Regions from separate parts of the Bacillus sp. A015 genome, predicted to be linked through region 1. Evidence: riboswitches for the same ligand, from Rfam matches in the RefSeq annotation. Region 1 holds a riboswitch; the other holds the start of a gene.
The links. A riboswitch is a leader RNA that binds a small molecule or an ion and turns the genes downstream of it on or off. The one in region 1 is predicted to bind lysine.
Positions count from the first base shown of each region.

Region 2: linked by a shared signal. The riboswitch ahead of ACSLGF_RS10255 (amino acid permease) and the one ahead of ACSLGF_RS07475 (aspartate kinase) in region 1 are both predicted to bind lysine.

Region 1 covers NZ_JBSPZB010000006.1:75,295-87,299, reverse strand. The annotation lists gene uvrC (excinuclease ABC subunit UvrC) at 1-1,569, shown strand, start outside; lysine riboswitch at 1,631-1,808, shown strand; gene ACSLGF_RS07475 (aspartate kinase) at 1,949-3,184, shown strand; gene ACSLGF_RS07470 (YslB family protein) at 3,356-3,799, opposite strand; gene ACSLGF_RS07465 (succinate dehydrogenase cytochrome b558 subunit) at 4,083-4,691, shown strand; gene sdhA (succinate dehydrogenase flavoprotein subunit) at 4,729-6,489, shown strand; gene sdhB (succinate dehydrogenase iron-sulfur subunit) at 6,491-7,255, shown strand; gene ACSLGF_RS07450 (acyl-CoA thioesterase) at 7,377-7,835, shown strand; gene ACSLGF_RS07445 (biotin--[acetyl-CoA-carboxylase] ligase) at 7,910-8,629, shown strand; gene ACSLGF_RS07440 (PrpF domain-containing protein) at 8,656-9,786, opposite strand; gene ACSLGF_RS07435 (LysR family transcriptional regulator) at 9,919-10,779, shown strand; gene ACSLGF_RS07430 (CitMHS family transporter) at 10,932-12,005, shown strand, end outside.
Region 2 covers NZ_JBSPZB010000010.1:762-12,766, forward strand. The annotation lists gene ACSLGF_RS10255 (amino acid permease) at 1-1,116, opposite strand, end outside; lysine riboswitch at 1,309-1,485, opposite strand; gene sspJ (small acid-soluble spore protein SspJ) at 1,607-1,750, opposite strand; gene ACSLGF_RS10265 (MarR family winged helix-turn-helix transcriptional regulator) at 1,834-2,262, opposite strand; gene ACSLGF_RS10270 (metal-dependent hydrolase) at 2,434-2,925, shown strand; gene ACSLGF_RS10275 (LTA synthase family protein) at 3,051-4,901, shown strand; gene modA (molybdate ABC transporter substrate-binding protein) at 5,171-5,947, shown strand; gene modB (molybdate ABC transporter permease subunit) at 5,947-6,612, shown strand; gene ACSLGF_RS10290 (ABC transporter permease) at 6,643-7,605, opposite strand; gene ACSLGF_RS10295 (ATP-binding cassette domain-containing protein) at 7,580-8,242, opposite strand; gene ACSLGF_RS10300 (hypothetical protein) at 8,321-8,824, opposite strand; gene ACSLGF_RS10305 (aldo/keto reductase) at 9,037-9,885, opposite strand; gene ACSLGF_RS10310 (ROK family protein) at 9,955-10,824, opposite strand; gene ACSLGF_RS10315 (Na+/H+ antiporter) at 10,888-12,005, opposite strand, start outside.

The sequences.
Region 1 (12,005 bases):
TCATCTAACATTGAGGCACTGATTTTAGAGCTGAATTTAATTAAAAAGTATGACCCAAAATACAATGTCATGCTCAAGGATGACAAGACGTATCCTTTTATTAAAATTACGAATGAACGGCATCCTAAGCTGATCGTCACCCGCAATGTGAAAAAGGATAAAGGGAGATACTTCGGTCCATATCCGAACGTACAAGCAGCAAGAGAAACCAAAAAGCTGCTTGACCGCTTATATCCTCTAAGAAAATGTGCGACACTTCCTGATCGTGTCTGTCTTTATTATCATCTTGGACAATGTCTCGCACCATGTGTGTATGACATTTCTGAAGAAACGAATAAACAGCTCGTGGATGAAATCACCAGGTTTCTAAATGGAGGGCACCAGCAAATCAAGAAAGAACTAACCGAAAAGATGCAGGAAGCGGCCGAACAATTAGAGTTTGAGCGGGCAAAAGAACTGAGAGATCAAATCGCTTACATCGACTCAACAATGGAAAAGCAGAAAATGACGATGAGTGACTTATCAGATCGAGATGTATTTGCCTATGCCTATGATAAGGGCTGGATGTGTGTCCAAGTCTTCTTCATTAGACAGGGGAAATTGATTGAACGTGATGTCAGCTTGTTCCCTATGTATCAAGATCCAGAGGAAGAATTCCTCACGTTTTTGGGGCAATTTTATGAAAAAAACAACCACTTCCTGCCGAAGGAAATTTTGGTGCCAGACAGCGTAGATCAAGAGATGATCGAGCAGTTGCTTGAGACGAACGTTCACCAGCCGAAAAAAGGAAAGAAAAAAGATTTGCTTTTACTTGCACACCAAAACGCCAAAATCGCCCTGAAAGAAAAATTCTCGCTCATTGAGCGCGATGAAGAACGGACAATTGGAGCGGTGAAGCAGCTCGGGGACGCACTTAATATTTATATGCCATACCGGATCGAGGCATTTGATAACTCAAATATTCAAGGAGCAGATCCTGTTTCCGCCATGGTTGTCTTTCAGGACGGGAAGCCATATAAAAAGGAATACCGGAAATACAAAATCAAAACTGTCGCAGGGCCAGATGATTATGCATCCATGCGTGAAGTCATCAGAAGACGATATACACGCGTGTTAAAGGATGAGCTGCCGCTGCCAGATTTAATTTTAATTGACGGAGGAAAAGGACAGATCAACGCAGCAATAGACGTGCTCGAAAATGAATTGAATCTGTCTGTTCCAGTGGCAGGTCTTGTGAAAGATGAAAAACATCGGACATCGAATCTCATGATGGGTGATACACTTGAAATTGTTGCGCTAGAGCGTAACAGTCAGGCCTTTTATTTATTGCAGCGTATTCAAGATGAAGTGCACCGGTTTGCCATTAGCTTTCACCGGCAGCTGCGCGGAAAAAATGCATTCCAGTCTATTTTAGATGATGTACCAGGTATTGGAGAGAAGCGAAAAAAACAGCTCCTCAAACATTTTGGCTCTGTGAAAAAGATGAAAGAAGCCTCTGTCCAAGATTTTCAGGAGGCTGGCATTCCGAAACAAACGGCCGAACTTTTAATGGAGGCATTAAAAAAATAGATTGTACTTTTTCCAAAAGTCTGTTAAGATGTGACTAATTTAATAAATGAACGTGTTGTTTGTTGAAGATAGAGGTGCGAACTTCAAGAGTAGGCCTTCAGAGATCGATGGGATCTAGGAAGAGGGCTGAAAGGGGAGCGTCGCCGAAGTGAATAAAATCCACTCATTTTATTCGCTGGCTGTACATTGAAGAAATGTAGGGCTGTCAAGAATTTATTTCTTGGAGGGCTATCTCATTGTTTGCATCTTTTAATGATGATTTCAAAGCAATGGGAGATTTGTTCTCTCATTGCTTTTTTTATTTGCAGTGAGTGGGCAGTCTCCAAAGCCGCTTCTTGCTCTTCTCTCACACGTGATCTTTTGAAAAAGGGTGGTAGACATGGGACTAATTGTACAAAAATTTGGCGGAACATCTGTTGGATCGACAGAAAAAATTCGCAAAGCCGCAGAGAGAGTCATCGCTGAACGTAAGGCAGGTCATGATGTGGTCGTGGTTGTGTCGGCGATGGGAAAATCAACGGATGTTCTAGTAGACCTTGCCAAAGAACTCACAGATGATCCAAGCAAGAGAGAAATGGATATGCTGCTAACAACTGGGGAGCAAGTGACCATTTCATTATTGGCGATGGCGCTGCAAGCAAACGGCTATGATGCCATTTCCTTTACAGGCTGGCAGGCTGGTATGAAAACAGAGCAGGTGCACGGAAATGCAAGAATCGTGGACATCGATGAATCAAGAATCAAAGAGAAACTAAGTGCTGGGAAAGTCGTTGTTGTAGCAGGTTTCCAAGGAATTGCAGATGACCTACATATCACAACACTTGGACGCGGGGGATCAGATACGACGGCTGTGGCACTTGCTGCTGCATTAAAAGCAGACAAATGTGATATATACACGGACGTACCGGGTGTGTTTACGACAGATCCGCGTTATGTACCGTCCGCGCGAAAACTTGCAGGAATTTCATACGATGAGATGCTCGAGCTGGCCAATTTAGGGGCAGGCGTCTTGCATCCGAGAGCCGTTGAGTTTGCGAAAAATTATCAAGTCCCACTAGAAGTCCGTTCTAGTATTGTAAATGAATCGGGTACGTTAATTGAGGAGGAATCATCCATGGAACAAAATTTAGTCGTAAGAGGAATTGCATTTGAAGATCAGATGACACGCGTGACGGTGTGCGGCCTGTCAAGCGGTTTAACAACATTGTCGACCATTTTTACGACGCTTGCTAAGCAAAATATCAATGTTGATATCATCATTCAGTCCGTCACAAGCACAAATCAGACTTCCATCTCTTTCTCTGTGAAAACAGATGATTTGTCCAAAACAGTTGAAGTACTAGAAGAATATAAAGGGGCGCTTGGCTATGAGCAGATTGAGACAGAAAGCAAATTAGCCAAAGTATCCATCGTTGGGTCTGGTATGGTCTCAAATCCAGGCGTAGCTGCTGAAATGTTCGCTGTGTTAGCTGAAAAAGACATTCAAGTGAAAATGGTCAGTACGTCTGAAATCAAAGTTTCCACAGTGGTTGGCCGTGATGATATGGTCAAAGCGGTGGAAGCCCTGCATGATGCATTTGATTTATCGAAAGCGAGCGCAGCTGCTCATTCTTAAAAGAATAAAAAGAGGTGTATCTCATGAAAGAGTGCACCTCTTTTTTATATTTGAATCAGCCGCATAAAGAAAGGAACACACGTGCATAAACCCATTCACTAAGTATGCTATGATAGAAGAAGACATATAAAAAAAGGCGTGACCGGTAGTCCTCGCCTTTCATAAACAGTGTTAGCTAGGGTCTCTTAAATCCCATTTAACGGTTAAAATGACTTTATCAGCACGCTTTTTCACTTGCTCATAGGATTCAGCAACGTGCTCATTGAGAAGCTGAATCTGTTCAGCAATAAAACCTGCCTCCATTTGAAAGCATGGCTCTTTTTGATAGGTGAGTCGATTCGATACAAGTGGACCTTCGAGCTCAAACTCAATTTCCTGTTTTTTAGAATGGGCCATCGTGAGTGTCCCCCATCCGGCATCATGGAAAAATTCGGGGATTTTCTCCCATGACTCTTGAGGAAATTTACGAGCAAGCAGCTTACCCGCAAAATACATCATAGATGAATGATCCTGACCAAGAATGTCAGGCAGCAGAACTTCGCGTATCAGCTCGTAGGCAAATCCATTAACTTCAATTTCTTTTAGCTGTTCTAAGTTAGATTCAAATTTATTCATTGTACGGCTCCCCTCTTTCAACAATTTATTATAGCTTATGTGGGCATATGATGACAGAGTTTTCCCTGAAGTCTAAGAAATTCTTATTGTAGTAAAACGAATTTTGAATTAAAACTTTTAAATTTCGGAAAATTTTAATTTATGTACGCGGTTTCTTGACGCTTTTTTGACATAGGAGTAAAATGAAATTGTCAATAAATTTGAATAAAGTGCTTACATTTGAAAGAAGCGGGGGTAAGACAATTTTCAAGCAATTGCACTTTTTTTACTAGGGGGTAAAGTAATGTCGGGGAACAAAGAATTTTTTTATCGGAGATTGCATTCTTTGCTTGGCGTCATTCCGGTCGGTCTATTTTTAATACAGCACTTAGTGATTAACCACTTTGCGACAAATGGACCAGAGGCGTTTAACAAAGCTGCACACTTTATGGAACAGCTTCCATTCAGATATGCACTTGAGCTGTTCGTGATTTTCTTACCACTGATCTATCATGCTGTTTATGGGGTGTACATAGCCTTTACGGCACAAAACAACACGTCACGCTTCAGTTACTTAAGAAACTGGTTATTCAGACTGCAAAGGATTACAGGTATCATCACATTGATTTTTGTCACTTGGCACGTATGGGAAACACGAATTCAAGCTCAGCTTGGAGCTGAAGTAAACTATGACATGATGGCGAATATTTTAAGCTCTCCATTTATGCTAGGCTTCTATATTGTCGGCGTTTTATCTACTATTTTCCACTTTGCTAATGGCTTGTGGTCATTTGCTGTCAGCTGGGGAATTACCGTTTCACCACGCTCACAAAGAATCTCCACATATGTGACATTAGGTATATTTATAGCGCTTTCATATGTAGGGCTAAGAGCAATTTTCGCTTTTGTTTAAGAGGAAATAGATTAGTAGAAGAGGGAGAGGGGCTACAATGAGTAATTCTAGCATCATCGTTGTCGGAGGCGGCTTAGCTGGTCTCATGGCAACTATAAAAGCAGCAGAAGCGGGAACAGCTGTTAAACTATTTTCAATCGTACCTGTAAAACGTTCGCATTCAGTATGTGCACAGGGCGGAATCAACGGAGCGGTGAATACAAAAGGTGAAGGGGATTCACCTTATGAGCATTTTGATGACACGGTATATGGCGGAGATTTCTTAGCCAACCAGCCGCCAGTAAAGGCAATGTGTGAAGCAGCGCCGTCCATTATCCACTTACTTGATCGTATGGGTGTGATGTTTAACAGAACACCAGAGGGATTACTGGACTTCCGCCGCTTCGGGGGAACACAGCACCACCGTACAGCATTTGCTGGTGCCACAACGGGTCAGCAGCTATTATACGCACTGGATGAGCAGGTTCGCCGCTATGAAGTAGCAGGGCTTGTCACGAAATATGAAGGCTGGGAATTCCTTGGCGCTGTTTTAGATGACGAGGAAGTATGCCGAGGCATTGTCGCACAGAATTTGACGACAATGGAAATTGAATCCTTCCGTTCAGATGCCGTGATCATGGCAACAGGCGGTCCTGGAATCGTGTTCGGTAAATCAACGAACTCCATGATCAATACTGGATCAGCTGCATCAATCGTTTATCAGCAAGGTGCTCATTATGCAAATGGAGAATTCATTCAAATTCACCCAACAGCGATCCCAGGAGATGACAAGCTTCGTCTCATGAGTGAATCAGCTCGTGGTGAAGGCGGACGTGTTTGGACATATAAAGACGGGAAGCCTTGGTACTTCCTAGAAGAAAAATACCCAGCATACGGGAACCTTGTACCGCGTGACATCGCAACGCGTGAAATCTTCGACGTATGTGTCGAGCAAAAGCTTGGCATCAACGGAGAGAACATGGTATACCTGGATCTTTCTCACAAAGATCCAAAAGAGCTTGATATTAAGCTTGGCGGAATCATTGAAATCTATGAAAAATTCATGGGGGATGACCCGCGTAAGCTTCCGATGAAAATTTTCCCTGCTGTCCATTACTCCATGGGCGGACTATGGGTCGATTATGATCAAATGACCAATATCAAAGGTTTGTTCGCTGCCGGAGAATGTGATTACTCTATGCATGGCGGAAACAGACTTGGAGCGAACTCCTTGCTTTCTGCGATTTACGGCGGAATGGTCGCAGGACCAAATGCTGTGAAGTACATTAGCGGTCTTGAAAAGTCTGCGGAAGACCTCTCTTCTGCAACATTTGACAGCGCCGTGAAGAAAGAGCAGGAGAAATGGGACAACATCCTCAGCATGGATGGAACAGAAAATGCATACGTGCTTCATAAAGAGCTTGGAGAATGGATGACGGATAACGTGACAGTGGTTCGTTACAATGACAAACTCTTAAAAACAGATCAGAAGATTGAAGAGCTGATGGAGCGCTATAAGCATATCAACATCAACGATACAGCATCATGGAGCAACCAAGGCGCTGCCTTCACGCGTCAGCTTGACAACATGCTTCAGCTGGCAAGAGTCATTACGATCGGGGCATACAACCGGAATGAAAGCCGAGGAGCACACTATAAACCGGAATTCCCAGAAAGACACGATGAAGAATTCCTAAAAACAACGATGGCTACGTTCAAAGGGAAAAATCAGAAGCCTGCATTCCACTATGAGGACGTCGATGTATCGTTAATTGCACCTCGTAAACGAGATTACTCGAAGAAAAAGGTGGAGAAATAAGATGAGTGAAAAAAACACGATTCAATTCATTATCACACGTCAAGATACAGCAGATGGAAAGCCTTATGATGAGGAATTCGAAATCCCTTACCGTCCGAATATGAACGTCATTTCCGCCCTTATGGAAATTAGACGTAACCCGGTCAATAAAAAAGGTGAAAAAACAACGGCCATCAACTGGGATATGAACTGTCTTGAAGAGGTGTGTGGAGCTTGTTCCATGGTCATTAATGGAAAACCGCGCCAGTCATGTACAGCTTTAATTGACAAGTTAGAGCAGCCGATCCGTCTCCAGCCGATGAAGACATTCCCTGTTGTGAGAGACTTGCAGGTTGATAGAAGCCGTATGTTTAATTCCTTGAAAAAAGTCAAAGCATGGGTGCCAATCGATGGCACATATGACCTTGGACCTGGACCAAGAATGCCTGAGAAAAAACGTCAATGGGCGTATGAGCTTTCTAAATGTATGACATGTGGTGTCTGCCTTGAAGCTTGTCCAAACGTGAATGATAAGTCTTCCTTTATGGGCCCTGCACCGCTTTCGCAAGTTCGTTTATTTAACGCACATCCGACAGGTGCGATGAATAAGTCTGATCGTCTAGAAGAAATTATGGGTGATGGCGGTCTAGCTAACTGCGGGAACTCCCAAAACTGTGTGCAGTCTTGTCCGAAAGGAATCCCGCTGACAACGTCAATTGCAGCACTAAACCGAGATACAACATTACAAGCTTTCCGTAACTTCTTCGGAAGCGATCACGCAGAATAACATCACATTCAGTCCTCGTTGCTAATCATGATGAGTGTTTACAAGAGGCTGGATGCAACACATAACAAACGCCTCTTCCAATACGGGAGAGGCGTTTGTTTGGGAATAAGGAGTGGATCAAATGAGACTGCCGGCATATATTGAAGAACCGTTTGAGCAATGGAGGGCTTCGTTTCGATTTTATGTGGAAACGACCGTCCGTTTTTCAGAAACGGATATGTTTGGCCACATGAACAATGTCACCCCTTTTGTGTATTTCGAAGAGACGCGGATTGCCTTTTTCCAAAAAACAGGGCTTGTTGATAAACGAATGAAACGCGCGCGAGAGACCATCACGGTCGTTGCAAACCTGCAATGTGATTACATCAAACAAGTGGAGATCGGTGAGAGGCTTCGTGTGTATGTAAAGCCGGAAAAAGTCGGATCAAGCTCCCTCATTCTTCATTACCTAGGAGAAAATGAACAGCAGGAACCATGCTTTACTGGCTCTGTGACGATGGTGCAAATTAGTAAAGACACAGGCGCATCTGTCCCATTTACAGAAGAAGAAAAAGAAATATTTCAGGCTCAGCGAAATTAACGGTTGATCAAACGTGTATGCTTCGTTTTGTTATAATAAAAAGATCATATCAAGAAGAAACAAAAGGAGAACACATGAAGATTTTTCAATATGACACCATTGATAGTACAAATAATGAAGCGAAGAGGCTGATTCAACAAGGAAAAGTGCCTTCATTTGCCGTCTATGCCCGGCAGCAGACAGCAGGAAGGGGGAGGCTCGGCAGACCGTGGGAAACACCTACAGGGAATGTCGCGGTGACCATGACGGTCATGCCGCCAGAAGATCTCTCCACCCAGTCAATGATTGCCCCGCTGACGGCTCTAGCGATCTATGATGTACTCAAATCACTCATGAGAGCTGAGGATCAGCTCGCGATCAAATGGCCAAATGATATTCTCATTAATGAAGCAAAGGTATCCGGCACATTGATTGAAGCAGACCGCAGCGCCATCTATATCGGTGTTGGCATTAATGTAGAGACAAAGCCGGAGCATGTCCCGTACAAAACCATTTGCTTATCAGAGCTTACAGAGGTGAAAGCCGATCAGCTTGTGAAAGAACTGACAGTGGCTTTTGAAAAATACCATACACGCTGGCAAAATGAGGGATTTGAAGCACTCACTGCCCTCTACAACAAACGGTTATTTCGTCTGAATCAACCGCTTCGCATCTCATTAGATCGAGAAAAACAAACATGGCAAGAAGGCATTTGCTGCGGGGTCAACCGCTACGGTCATCTGCAGCTAAAAGATGACCAAGGACATATAAAAGCCCATTCTGCCGGAGATATCGATGCACCTCTTCAAAAGTAAAAAAGCAGACGATTTCCTCGTCTGCTTTAGGCTTCTCTTTTAATGTGTTGCTGAACCATATAGTCTTGTTTCGTAAAGACAACCCCGTCCAGAATTTCTCTTGCGGTTCGAATGACCTTGACTCTGTTTTGGGACATATCAATTTCAGTCTGCATAATACCAGCAGGGTGCCCAATTCGCAGCGTTTCATCTTGACCTTGATAAATCTGTGCAGGAAGCGTTTGTTCCATAAAACAGCTGGCTGACACGCAGACAGACCCGGTAATGGCAAGTGCTTGATGGGGTCTTTGCATCGATAGCATGCGCACGATGATATCCATATCTGCTGCTCGTCTCATGATCCCATTTGTATCTACATAATCAGCTGGTTCACTAATAATCGCAAGCTTTGGAACAGCAGGAGACTGTAATGTCGCCATTTCCTTTGGAGAGAAGTGACACATTTCAGCAGCAATGGAACGAATCTCCTCCATATCATTCAGTAATGATTCTGTAAACTCCTCAGGCAATTCCGTTCCTTTTAAGTGGATATCCTTCGCACGGATAAAGGCAATCGGGTTTGCGATATCAATGATCGAGATGGGAATCTCTCCGAACTTTGTTTGAATTGTATCAATGCGGTTCCCAGTCGGAAAGGTTTTACCTGTGACAGCGCCCTCAGGCTTCTCAAAGGATAAATAAATGGGAGAACCTGTCCCTTTTACTCCTGGAATTTCTGCATGTCCTTCGAATTTAACCTCACCATTTTCGACTTCTACCTCTGCCACAATGATTTTATTCGTGTTGGTATTGAGGATACGTACAGTCGTGATGGGCTCAACCGCTTGAACAAACCCTTTAATGATGGCATATGGACCTACAGCTGATGAGATATTCCCGCAGTTTCCTTTAAAGTCTACATATCTTTCATTAATACTGACTTGTGCAAATGTATAGTTTACATCAACATCTGGACGAGTCGATTTGTCAATAATTGCCACCTTGCTTGTTAAAGAATTACCGCCGCCGATTCCATCGACCTGCAGCCGGTCAGGACTGCCCATAATGTCTAAAAGAAATGCCTCGATCTCATCGTGTTCATGGGGTGCATCGTTTGCTTGAATGAATACCCCTTTGCTTGTACCGCCTCGCATGATAGTGATTGGAACTTTTCTCATTGCTCTCACCCTCAATTTTTTAATTAACTGTTTATCTAACCAAAATGGTAAAGTATAATAAGAAATAAGTTAAATACATTATTTATAGAGAATTCAATAAAATTTTTTTATAATGAAAAAGGAGACTACACAATGGATGAGAAAGACTGGCGATTTCTAAAAGTACTTTATGAAGAAAAGAACATTACAAAGGCGGCAGAAAAATTATTTGTCTCGCAGCCTGCCTTAAGCTATCGATTGAAGCAGCTTGAAGAGGAGTTTGATATGAAGCTTTTCTTCAAAAGAAAACGAGGGATTGAATTTACGTCAGAGGGCGAGTACTTGGCTGAATACGCAAATGACATGCTCAAACAGCTCCAGCAAACGAAAGATGGCATGCTCAATATGCAAAAAAAGGTCAAAGGAACGATCCGGTTAGGGGTCTCAAGTAATTTTGCCCAGTATAAACTGCCAGAAATTTTAAGAGAATTTTCTAAGCAGTATCCACATGTTCAATTTATGGTGAACACAGGCTGGAGCACAAAGGTAATGGATCTGTTAGGGACATCCAGTGTGCACTTAGGGATTTTAAGAGGAGATTACGATTGGAATGGAGAACGGTTTTTGCTTGATAAAGAGCGGCTTTGTATCATTTCAAAATCAGATATACAGCTAAAGGACCTGCCGAAGCTGCCGCTCATTGACTATCACACGGACAGTTCATTGAAACGATTGATTAACAGATGGTGGCAGGAAACGTTTACGATGCCGCCGCTTGTGACGATGGAGACAGACCGTCAGGATACATCGAAAGAAATGGTGAAGCATGGCTTGGGCTATGCCATAGTTCCAGAAATTTGCCTCCGACCAAGTGATGAGCTATTTGTCAAAGGGCTTTCGTATAAAGATGGACAACCAGTTTTAAGAGATACATGGCTCATGTATCAGCCAGACTCACTTCATTTGTCTGTTGTGAAAGCGTTTATTGAGTTTTTAAGAAGTCGACAAGGTTAATTATAAAAGAAATTTATTGAATAAACGAAAAAATCAATATTTTCATTATAAAAAAACCTATTATATCCTTGAAATAGAAAGCGCTAACATTCCGGTCGCAAGTGCAAGGGGCGCTTGTTGATCGTGTAAAGAAGAGGATGGAGGGATATAAAGTGCTAGCTATTTTAGGGATCTTGATGGTCTTGACATTTACATTTCTCATTATGACAAAACGAATGCATCCGGTGGTGGCTTTAACCGTTGTACCTATCATATTTGCATTGATCGGTGGATTTAACAGCGGCTTAGGGGACATGATGCTTGATGGACTCAAAACTGTTGCACCATCTGCTGCTTTATTGTTATTTGCAATTTTGTTCTTCGGTGTCATGCTGGATGCGGGTTTATTTGATCCACTGATTAGACTCATTTTACGTATTGTGAAAGGCGATCCTGTCAAAATTGCTTTTGGGGTAGCGATTTTGTCTATGCTTGTTGCATTAGATGGTGATGGGACAACAACGTACATGATTACAGTATCAGCTATGCTGCCACTTTTCTTAAGAATTGGGATGAACCCGCTGATTTTAGGAACCATCTCATTATTATCATTAGGAATTATGAGCGGTATGACGCCTTGGGGCGGTCCGGCTACTCGTGCAATCGCTGCGCTTGGATTAGATGCCGCTGAATTTTTTATTCCATTACTCCCGACGATGTTAGGGGGCGCTCTTTTTATACTTTTTACTGCATATGTACTTGGGAAAAAAGAACGGAAGCGAATTGGTATTGCTGAGATTCAGCACAAAGAAGAGGTATCCATCTCTCCTGAATTAGCTGCATCAATTGAGGATGGCGTAGAGGATATGAAGAGACCAAATCTGATCTGGGTCAACTTTTTCCTGACGATGGCTGTCATGACCACACTTGTCTTCGATATCGTGCCGATTCCTGTTCTCTTTTTAATTGGATTTGTCATCGCTCTCATGATCAACTATCCAAAAGTTGAAGACCAGCGTGAGCGAATTTTATCGCATGCAGGAAATGCATTAACGGTCATTACCCTTGTGTTTGCAGCAGGAATTTTCACAGGGATCTTTTCGGGGACAAAAATGGTTGAGTCGATTGCCAATTTAGTAATTTATTTAATCCCGGATTCCTACGGCTCATTTTTCCCGCTGATTGTTGCTTTGACGAGTATGCCATTTACTTTTGTTCTTTCAAATGATGCTTATTATTTCGGAGTG
Region 2 (12,005 bases), on a different contig from region 1:
ATTAATCGTGCGTGACATGACTGAGAAAATAAACAGCTGTGACATGATATTTGTGACAGTCAAAGCGAAGGCAGGACTGCCCTTTTTGTTTGTTTTTGCAAATACTGCTGGGAAGTCGCCTGCCTTTGCTGCTTGATAAGGTACTTCTGAACCGAGTAAGATCCAGCCAAGCATTGAGCCAAATAAACAAATGATCGCAAGCAGTGCCATGACAATCCCGCCAGCCGGCCCAATAATGAGCTGAAGCACGTCCACGAATGGTTTGTCTGAGCCTTGCAATTGATCATGCGGCAGAACGCCCATTGTAATCAGCGTGATAATCATGTAGATCGAAAGTGCGATTAAAAGACCCGTAATCGTCGCACGTTTCACATCGCGCTGCGAAGACGCTCTCCCTGATAAAATAACCGCAGATTCGATTCCGATAAATGCCCATAGTGTGGAAATGGCCGCATGATGAATTTGGCCTCCAAGTCCAAGCACTCCTTCGCCCCCTGATGCAACCGGGAAGTAATAATGCTCAAATAATGCCGTTTGGAATGCAAATAAGCCCGCTACAATAAAAAGGACGAATCCGAGCACCTTTGAAAAGGTCGTAATAAAGTTTAATTTACTTGCAGCACTTAAGCTTGTGATTAAAATGGTATGTGTTCCCCATAGAAGGATGGTACATACGATAAAGGTCATGAGCTGACCAAGTGTGATCGTTTCTTTTCCAAAGGTAAAGATCACCGTCTTTACGGTTAAAATAGGGAAAAAAGTCGTTAAATAACCGGCAAGGCTCGTAATAATGGCGACATTACTAATCCAGCTCGCCACCCAATATCCCCAAACCATTGTAAAACCGGCTGCTTTTCCCTTTTTCGGATCTTTAAAAAGCGCCCTTGCATAACTTTGTGGTCCTGCCGTCAGCTGCGGCTTATGAATGGATAAATGCCCAAATACAAGTGCAATCATCAGCACACCGCCACCTGTGACAAGCCATGCCATCGTCACACCTAAAGGACTTGCGTGCTGGGCAAGCGTACTTGGCAGCATAAAGATGCCTGAACCTACCATATTTCCGACGACAAATGCCGTCAATAACCAAAAACCCCATTTTTTTGTCTGTTCCATTTCCGTACCTCCGTTATATTCACTTTGGACCAGACCCGGCAGTATCTTCATTGATATATTTGTGAAGCAATGACTTGCATTCTTTATGTTCATAATGGGTCACTTTCTTAACAGCATACCCTTATCTTTGTCACTGAGAACATAAAAAAAAGCCTGAACAAAAGTCCATGCTTTTCAAAACATACACCTTGATCTCCGGATAGCCCTCCACGCTTTTAGACGTGGCAGTCCTGCATTTATTCAATGCAGACCCAGCATAAAGAAAGTTGGAGCTCTCTCTACACTTCGGCGCTGATGCCTTTTTCCCATGATCAACGATTCCATCTCTCCCATGAGTGACTCATCATCCGCGCAACCTCTACCTCACTGAGACATAGCGTGAGGATTTCTATTCATTTTTACTACACGAAGGTTATCAAACATTTTCACATCTGTCAAAGGGAAAAACATAGAAAAAAGACAGAGGAATGATTCTCTGCCTTTTACCTGCTTATTGATGATTGTTTTTCTTCTTTTGTACAGCTTCCTGAAGCGGATCGCCTGCTAGTTCTTTACTTGCTTCTTCTAACAGCTGATCTACCTGCTGATGGTCTTTTTCACTTTTTGCCTTTTTATCCTTTTGGAAAAATGACATCGCTGCTTCCCCCCCTTTTCATAAAATGCGTTTGCCTGTTTAATTTGTGCGACAGCACTCAGCATTATACAAGGAGAAGAGACTCATTCATCATGAAAGGTCTGTCTCATTTTTTGCAAATAAGTCAAAAAGGTTTTTAAATCTTCCTCTGTGAAGTCTGACATCATATGCTGAATCACCTTACCAAAAAGGCGTGTATGCTTTTCGTAAATGGCCAGCCCTTTTTCCGTGGCTTCTAACTTGACAAGTGAATGGTCTTCCTTGTCCCGTTCTCTTTGAATATAGCCCTGTTCGCTTAATTTATTGAGTGCAATAGAGGCTGCACCTGGGTTTAAAGAGAGTCTTTGCTTCAGCTCTTCGGCATCTGATACTTTTCCTTGTATCAAAATAGAGAGAGCATAAATCTGCGGTGGCGTGATGTCTTTTTCTAACTCAAGTAACTTGCGGTTTAATTTACGGCTGACTTCATAATGTACGAGAACAATTTCTTTTAAAATGTCTGCATTACTCATCCGAATCGCATCCTTATCGTTAGTATCAACATGACTTCCCCCTTATTATAAAATGTTTTTCCAATCAGCCAACCCTTTTGTCCTCTTTTTCTATAGAAATAAGCCTTGCTGAATGAATTCACCCTTGATATAGTGAGTACTTGAACAAAAAACAGAACAGGAGTACGCATCATGACAGGAAAAACACACATTATGGGCGGAATCGCCGCCACAACGGCCGCCGCCTACTACTACGGACTCGATCCAGTCACTATGGCTGCTGCTGGATCAGCAGGTGCTTTGATCCCCGATCTTTGCCATACGAAAAGTAAAATCGGCAGGAAATTCCCGCTGCTCTCGACACTGATCAGCAGTGTGTTCGGTCATCGCACGTTTACACACAGTTTATTATTTCTGCTGATCATTTATTTTATTTCGACAACATACATTCCAAATGACAGCCTAAGTATCGGTTTACTCGTTGGGATGGCGAGCCACCTCATCCTTGATGCTGGAACAGTGAACGGCATTAAATTTTTGTTCCCAGCTTCCATTAAAGTACGTCTCCCCTTCTATGTCAAAACAGGCAGCACAGGAGAACAAGTCGTACTAGCTGCTCTCACCGTCGTTACCTGCTATTACATCGCTGTCATCTGCGGAATATCCATTCCATTGCAGTTCTAAGAGAATGAAAAAAGAGTTTTGCAAAAAAGACAGGATATGAATTGATCATTCCTCATTTTTTTAGTAGTTTTAAGATAAGTGTTTTTGCCGTGCAGCTGAATACAGAATGGTGAGGAGCTACATAAATGAAAGCGTTTTTCAAAGATCACTGGTTTTTAGTGTACTCCATCCTCTTCATGTGGATGAAAACATACATCATTTATCAATTCGGATTTCATATACGAACGGCCAATCTGTTTCACGAATGGCTGCTTTTGATCAATCCACTCAGCTTTTTGCTCCCTTTGTTTGGGATTGCTCTTTTTTTAAATGAAACCAAACAAAAGGTTTTTTTATTGACCGCAAATTTTATACTGACAGCCATCTTGATATCGAATACGATCTTTTACGGTTTTTATATTGATTTCATTACCATTCCCGTGTTATTTCAAGCCAAGAACATGGGGGATATGGGCAGCAGCATGACTGAGTTGTTCCACCCGCTGTTTGTGCTGATGCTCATTGATTTCGTGGTGCTGGCATGGCTGTTAAAGCGTAAACCATTAGCACCAAAAGCGTCATTCAAGACGATCAAAACGTATTATGCGGTCTGCTGCAGCTTTCTATTGTTTCATGTCAGCTCAGCCATGATGGATCATCCTCAATTTCTGACAAGCTCTTATGATCGAGAAGTCATCGTACGAAACCTTGGGCTGTTCCAATTCCACCTGTATGACGGCGCTGCCCAAACGGCGCGTATTGGACAAAAAGCCTTTGCAGATGAAGATACACTTTCAACAGTAGCCAACTATACAAAGGCTGATTACAGTGCACCAAACGAAGACTACTTTGGACTTGCTAAAGGCAAGAACGTCGTGTTCATTTCACTTGAATCAACGCAGCAATTTGTCGTTGACCAAAAGGTGAATGGACAATACATCACACCCTTTTTAAATCAACTGGCCAAAAAGAGCTTTTATTTTGATGAATTTTATCAGCAGACAGAGCAAGGGAAGACATCGGATTCAGAGTTTATTGTCGCAAATTCCCTCTATCCATCTAGCAGCGGCGCTGTCTTTTTCACAGCGAGTGACAACGAATATGACACGTTATACAAGGAATTGAAAAAACAGAATTATCAATCCGTCCAATTTCATGCGAATAATAAAACGTTTTGGAATCGTGATGTGATGTATGAATCGCTTGGGATTGATCGCTTTTATGATGTCGATTCGTTTGATGTCAATGAACAGAATTCGACTGGCTGGGGCTTAAAGGATATCGACTTTTTTGATCAATCCATTGATTATTTAAAGAAGTTGAAGACTCCTTATTACAGCACGTTCATTACATTGACAAATCACTTTCCATTTGAAATCGATCCAAAGGATCAATTTATTGATGAATATAATTCGACTAGCGCCATTTTAAACCGCTATGTGACGACCGTCCGCTATCAAGATGAAGCCATTAAGACATTCTTTGACCGCATGAAAGAAGAAGGACTGTATGAAAATACGATGTTCGTCCTTATGGGTGATCACTATGGCATCTCAGAGGCACATCATGAGGCAATGGCAGAGCTCCTCAAAAAGGATGAAATCACACCGTTTGATGCTGTCAAACTACAGCGGGTGCCATTTTTAATCTACATTCCTGGTATCACGGATCAAGCACCGCAGACAATATCTGAAACAGCCGGCCAAATGGACGTAAAGCCAACACTCCTTCACTTGCTCGGTATAGAATCCAAGGATGCCATTCAATTTGGAAATGACTTATTTTCAAACGAACGGACGCCTTTCGCTGTTCTGAGAAATGGAAACTTTATTACAGATGATTATCTCTATACAAAGAACACCTGCTATGACCAAAAAACAAAAGAGCCTGTTGAACAAGATGAAGTTTGTCAGCCTTATATAGAAAAAGCCAATAAAGAGCTCTCCTTATCAGACAAAGTCATCAATGGGAATTTACTGCGTTTTTATCAGCATTAAAAGCTGCCATCTGGCGGCTTTCAGATTGTTGACAAAGGGCTAAAATGACCTTTATTTTAGCCCTTTGTCTTCTTTTCAGCGTGATAGAAAACCTTTGCAGTCTAGGAAGGACGAGTACTGGAGCGGAGCGAATTTGACATTCGTGAGCACCGGCACGCAGGACTGACAAAGAATGCGAGGGTTTGTCTACACGCTGAAAGCCTATGAATGCTCAAATAAGTTTGATTATCATAAGGGATACATGATATTGAATGATGAGAGGTGTGAACATGAAGTATACATTCTTAGCCTTCATCACCCTATGTTTGCTCCTAACCGGATGTCAAACAGAGATGAAGTCATCACATACGAGCAAAAAGACGGAGCTTGTGATTTCAGCAGCTGCAAGCCTTCAAGATGCATTAAAGGAAATTGAATCCGCCTTTAACGATCAGCATCCGAACGTCACATTAACAAATAATTTTGGGTCATCAGGCGCACTGAAGCAGCAAATCGCTCAAGGAGCAAAAGCGGATCTCTTTTTCTCTGCGGCTGAGGAGCCTTTCGATGAACTTGTCCAATCTGGAGACATTGATCAGGATCATACAAAGGATGCCATACAAAATGAGCTTGTCCTCATTGTGCCAAAAGAAAGCTCTTCCTCTATCAAAAGCTTTCAAGACGTCCAGCACTTAAAAGGAAAAATTGCTCTCGGTACACCTGAATCTGTTCCTGCTGGTACATACGGAAAAGAGATTTTCACAAAGCTGAACATATGGAATCAAGTGAAAAAGAACGCTGTCTACGGCAAAGATGTGCGTCAAGTTCTAAGCTACGTAGAGACAGGGAATGTGGAAGCTGGTGTTGTGTATAAGACAGACGCCCTCGTTTCCAAAAAAGGAAAGATTGTGGATGAGGCAAATCCGGACATGCATTCCCCCATCATTTATCCAGTAGGAATTGTAAAAGGGACAGAACATTTAGAGGAAGCCAAGGCATTTTTTCAATATCTCCAATCAGATACAGCCGCATCAATTTTTAAAAAGTACGGCTTTCAAGTGAAATAATGCCTATGCTGACTGAAGAGTTTTTATCTCCTATTTGGCTGTCGATTCAAGTTGCCGTCGTCAGCGGACTATTGGCTACTGTTTTTGGAACAACGATCGGCTTTTGGATGGCGCGAACATCTTTTAAGGGGAAAATGATCGTTGAAACGCTCCTCATGATGCCGCTTGTCCTCCCACCAACGGTCGTAGGGTTTTTATTGCTTGTCATGTTCGGAAAGCATAGCGTGATTGGACGCGCCATTGAATGGATCTTCCATCAGCCTGTCATCTTCACATGGTGGGCGGCAGTCATTGCATCAACAGTTGTGGCTTTCCCGCTCATGTATCAATCAGCAAAAGCGGGGTTTTCTACGATTGAGTCAGACATTGAAGGTGCTGCAAAAGTAGACGGTGCTCATTCATTCCAAGTCTTTGCCTATATCACCGTACCACTCGCCCTGCCTTCCCTGCTGTCAGGCAGCGTCCTCAGCTTTGCCAGGGCCCTTGGAGAATTTGGGGCGACCTTAATGTTTGCCGGCAACATCCCAGGGAAAACCCAAACACTCCCAACCGCTATCTATGTGGCCATCGATTCTGGACGAATGGAGCTTGCTTGGGCTTGGACGATTTGTATTGTGATATTGTCTTTTATCATGCTGCTGGCTGTGCGCCGAAGCAGCACATAAAAAATCCCCCCTATTCTCACATAGGGGGATCTATACTACATATTTACTTTGCCGTTTTACCACAGTATAAGTCAGAAATGATAACAAGATGATAAGCAGTGAAAGGCAGGTCAGAATTGTGGTTACACTAATGGGAATAGGCACAAATAATTGGTAGTTTCCTTTAAAAGAAAACAGATGCAAAGCTAAGTTGGCGATCATATTTTTCAAATCAAAGACACCTAAGTTAGGGATCAATAAAAAATAGACCATATAAATAACCACAGATAAAATAAAACTTCGACATAAACTACCTAAATAAAAAACAATTGTACTAAATAACCAGCTTGTACATACAACAAACATCAATTGAAGAAGTATAGAATATTCGGTACTATCTTTATATGTAAACAACTGAACAGATATATCCTGTGAGATGACAGAATAAAATAGATGACTAGCCATATACGAAATGAGACAGATAATAGAAATAAAGAATAGAATGATCACATACAGAGACAGTTGCTTTGAAAATAAAACATCGTTCCACTGATATCGAACCGCTTTTATTTTCATCGTTTTATATTTAACATCATATGTGGTTAAATAGACCGCATATAAACCAAATGCAAGAGGGTAAAAGATAAACCCCATCCATTCTAAAGTAGTTGAAATGGCTTGCGCTGGTTCCATCAAATGAAGTGACTGAATAAACTGCTCATAATCATACTTTAAGACATTTTCTACAACTTCTCCTTCAGCACCGGCTAATTCACCTTCTTCTATATTAACTGGCATCGTCAAAGCTTTTTTAATATCAATGCCGAGCTCTTTATATTCAGTTTCCGTTTTTACATATTGAGCATAATTTGATTTTGTTGTTTCATATTGAGCATACACATTCCATAACGAAATCAGCATTAATGGAATGAACAAGATAAGAAATGTTTTAGCATAATATTGATATAAAAGCTCTTTTTTCATTAGCTTAAAGATATGCTTGATAAACGTCACCCAAATCCTCTCCTTTTTCCTGAAAGTCATGGATTTGAATCATTGATTTGTCCTTTAAAATAAACAATTCATCGACAATAGACGAGTAAAATTCAAATTGATGACCTGTAGCAATAATGGTCATGTCTTCAGACCACTTCTTAATCATTGCTTTTAATTCCATCATTGTGCCATAATCTAAACCATTTGATATTTCATCTAAGAACAAATAAGTTGGTTTGGTTAATGCAATGAATATGAAACTTAGCTTCTTTTTTTGGCCATAAGAGTAATGTTTGACCTTTTTCTTTAGAATCTCATGTGGTAGATATTCACGTGCCAGCGCCATACACTTTTTTTGGTCAACGGGAACATTTAACAATAAACGTATATTTTGGTAACCGTTTAAATTCAAATAGAGCGGCGTATCATCATACATCACTTGGATTTCATGTCTCACTTGATCAATTGACTGGTGGTTATACAAAATCTCTCCTTCATATTGTTCTAACTGGAGTAGACATTTCATAAAAGTCGTTTTTCCAGATCCGTTCTTCCCCATGATGAAATTGACCTTTCGATGTTCAATTTGAATATGTAAATCTTCAAAAATAGGCTGATGTCGATATGTTTTTGTTAGCCCCTTTATATGGATCATTTCCAAAACCTCTCTTGGTATTTATTGAGATTATCTGTAATATTTCATACGTAGCGCCTTTTCTATTAAACTATAAAGTTAATCCCAACCATGTTTCCCTTTTCCATTTACCCACACTCTATCTGTAAAAGAGTTACTTACAAAGGTAACATCTCCCCACGGTGTGGGTGTTCCAAATTTAAGGGTAGTTTTATGTGCCCATTTATGAATTGTAGATCCCTTGTAGTATCTTTTCGAACCATTTTTTTCAACTTTGTTAGGAAAGATATAGCCGGCGTCTTGAGAACCAGAACTCGACTTGATTTTACCTGAGGAATATCTCCAATCAACATATGATTTAGACCAAGCTAGAAAGCTTCCTCTCGACGTGGTGAGCCTTTTTGCATAAACTTTCGAAGCACTTGTAGACATCTCACCTTTATTTGTTTCCTTTATTGTTTGTACATACATGGTACTACTAGAATAATCTTCTTGAATCACTTTTTGCTCCTTGCTTAAATCAACATTTGCTGCTTCAGTAAATGTTGTAGGCAGGATAGTAAAACCCAAAGTTAACGACAAGCTAAGAATGACCTTTTTCACATAATTCCCTCCTTTTATTTACAATTAATAAATTACCATTAAATGTATTACTCTTCCCATATATTTATTAAATTTAAGGTTATTTTAAGGAATTAAGCATATTTTTCAACACTTACTTACATTTCAAGATTTAAAAAACACCTTTCCAATCGTCTTAGAAGTGTAACACTCCCAAGTCCTATCAAAAGGTGTTTTAAAATCATTCTATTTTGTTATGATTCAAACCCAACCGTCATCGTCTCTGGATTCGAGCCGACGCGTTCGTTATTATTTAATGCATCGATTTTTTCCATGTCTTCTTGAGAAAGCTCGAAGTCAAAAATGTCTGCGTTTTGTTTAATGCGTTCTTCATTGATTGATTTTGGAATTGTCACGACGCCGCTTTGCAGATCCCAGCGCAAGATGACTTGAGCAACAGATTTGTTGCAGCGTGCCGCAATGTCCTTCAATATGTCATGATCTAGCAGCTTTCCTTGCATCAGCGGAGACCACGCTTCAATTTGAATGCCTTTTTCTTTTGCATATTGACGTAATTCGACAAGTGTCAGTTTCGGATGAAACTCAACTTGGTTCACCGCTGGGACAACCTCAGCATCTTTTAACAGCTCTTCTAAATGCTGAATATAGAAGTTGCTGACGCCAATGGCTCTCACTTTCCCATCTTTGTAAAGCTTCTCAAGCGCACGCCATGTGTCTTTAAATGTATCTGCATTTGGACCAGGCCAATGAATCAAATAGAGGTCTAAGTAATCAAGACCTAAACGATTTAAGCTTGCATCAAATGCAGCCAGCGCCTTGTCATAGCCTTGATCTGTGTTCCATACTTTAGACGTAATGAATAATTCTTCTCGTTTCACACCAGATTCTTTAATGGCTTTCCCTACGCCTGTCTCATTTTTATAAACGGCAGCCGTATCAATGCTGCGATATCCGTTTCGTATGGCTGCTTTTACGGCATCTACCACTTGATTGCCGTCCTCCACTTTGAATACACCTAAACCAAACCAAGGCATGTCCACTCCGTTATTCAGTGTTACGGTATCATTCAAGCTTTTAACCATGTTAACAACCACCTTTTTCATAGATTCCATCTTTTTCATTATCTCATGTTGCGCTTTAAAACTCTATTATCAGGCGTTTCTCTTCGCTTCGATGGCTAAAAGCAAAGCGCCTGTCATGCCAGCCTTGTCCTCAAGTCCAGGAGAGACAATGTATGTATCAAGCGGCGGCAGATCTACATAATCATTTACATAGGCAGCAAGCTTCTCTCGAATGAGCGGAAACAGCTGGCTTTGCTTCATCACGCCTCCGCCCATAATGATGCGTTCTGGGCTTAAAATGAGCGTGTATTGCATCAATGCCTGTGCCAAATAATCCGCTTCAAGTGCCCAAACCGATTCTTCCTGAGTGAGCTCCTTGGCCGGCTTTCCCCACCTTTTCTCAATCGCTGGTCCAGCTGCCAGTCCTTCTAAGCAAGTACCGTGCGCTGGGCAGACACCTGCAAACTGGTCTGATTCATGCTGCCTGACAAGGATATGTCCCATTTCTGGATGTGAATGACCATGAAGAAGCTCATTTTTCACAACAGCTCCGGCACCAATACCCGTGCCAACTGTGATATACATACAGCTGTTCAGCCCTTTGGCTGCCCCTTTTGTCAATTCACCTAATGCTGCCGCATTGACATCTGTTGTAAAGGACACAGGTACTCCTAATTGTTTCTCTAGCTCCGGGATGAACGGGTAATGCTTCCATTCGACCTTCGGCGTGTTCATGATATAACCGTAAGAAGGATCGTCCTTTTGGACACAGATCGGTCCAAAAGAGCCGACCCCTAATGCTTCTATTTCATATTTTTGAAAAAATGGAATGAGCTTTTGTAATGTCTTTTCCGGGTGCTCTGTAGGAATCGTCATTTCCTCTAGAATCTCCCCATACTCATTGCCAATTGCACAACAAAACTTTGTACCTCCAGCTTCAATTGCTCCATAATACGCCATCATTGATCTCCCCCTGCTCGTTCTCTTTCTTCATCATAAAACATAGGGGAGGAGATGACAACATCACGTATTGGTTAGCAAGACTGCTTCCATGTCATTGATATACTCCCTTAAATGATGGGCAATATCACGATTGATTTCGCCATCTTCATATAAGGTTTGAATTTCATTTCGAATCGTCTGTACAGCTTGGAAGTTGAGCTCCTTTTTCTTTCTGTCAAAGGCACGATCTTTTTGCTGAAAGAAAGATGGACCGTGTTCACAGCGGAAAATCACTTGATTGTAAAAACCAATGACTTGGTGACATGTTTGTTTATTTTCATCTGTCATATGCTGTTTGATCGAATCTACTGCAGCTTCAGCGGTTTTCTTACGAATTTGTTTGTACGATTCCTCGTTTTCTAAAATGCCGCTTGAAACGCGCTCATCCGGCCGCCATAATTGGAGCCATTGAAGCAAGCGCAGAAACTTCACTTTTGAAAAACGAATTTTAAAGGAGTTTGAATACAGCATTTCCAGCTCATGAAATCTCTCTTGCAGTTCATAGGCTTCTTCTTTATCTAATTTCTCTTCATCAATTAATTGCTGAAGCTTCATTTGCTCTGCTTTAATTCCATGCAATCTGATTTTCCGTTCCTGTTTTCTCATCCCAAATTGGTACGGCTCTCGCTGAATATTTCTCAGCTTCATTCGGTAATCATTGATGAGTGCAAGTGACACTTCCCTATTGTCCTCATTCATTCCTTCTTTTAAGGTTTTAATGGCACTTCTCAGCAGTTTCCGTTTCGCGTGCTGAATCTTTGTATTTAAGTCCACAGCAACTTGCTTATCTTTATTCTCAGATAAAATAGGCAAGAGCACACTAGCTAAAATGAGAGTACATAAGATCACGCCTGCTGCGAGGAAAATAATCAAATGCCGCTCAGGGAATGGTGATCCGTCCGCAAGCGTAAATGGTATTGAGAAGGCACCGGCTAAAGTGACAGCACCACGAACACCGGAGAATGTCATCAGCATCGAAGCGCGCAGCTTCGGTTTTTTCACATTCTGCTTTCTCGTTACACTCCAGTTACCTGCCCAGAACAGCCATACCCATAAGAATCTTAGAACCATGAGACAGAGTGTAATGATTAAAATGTAACTAATGACCTGCATATTATTAAATGCTTCATCCTGGAAAA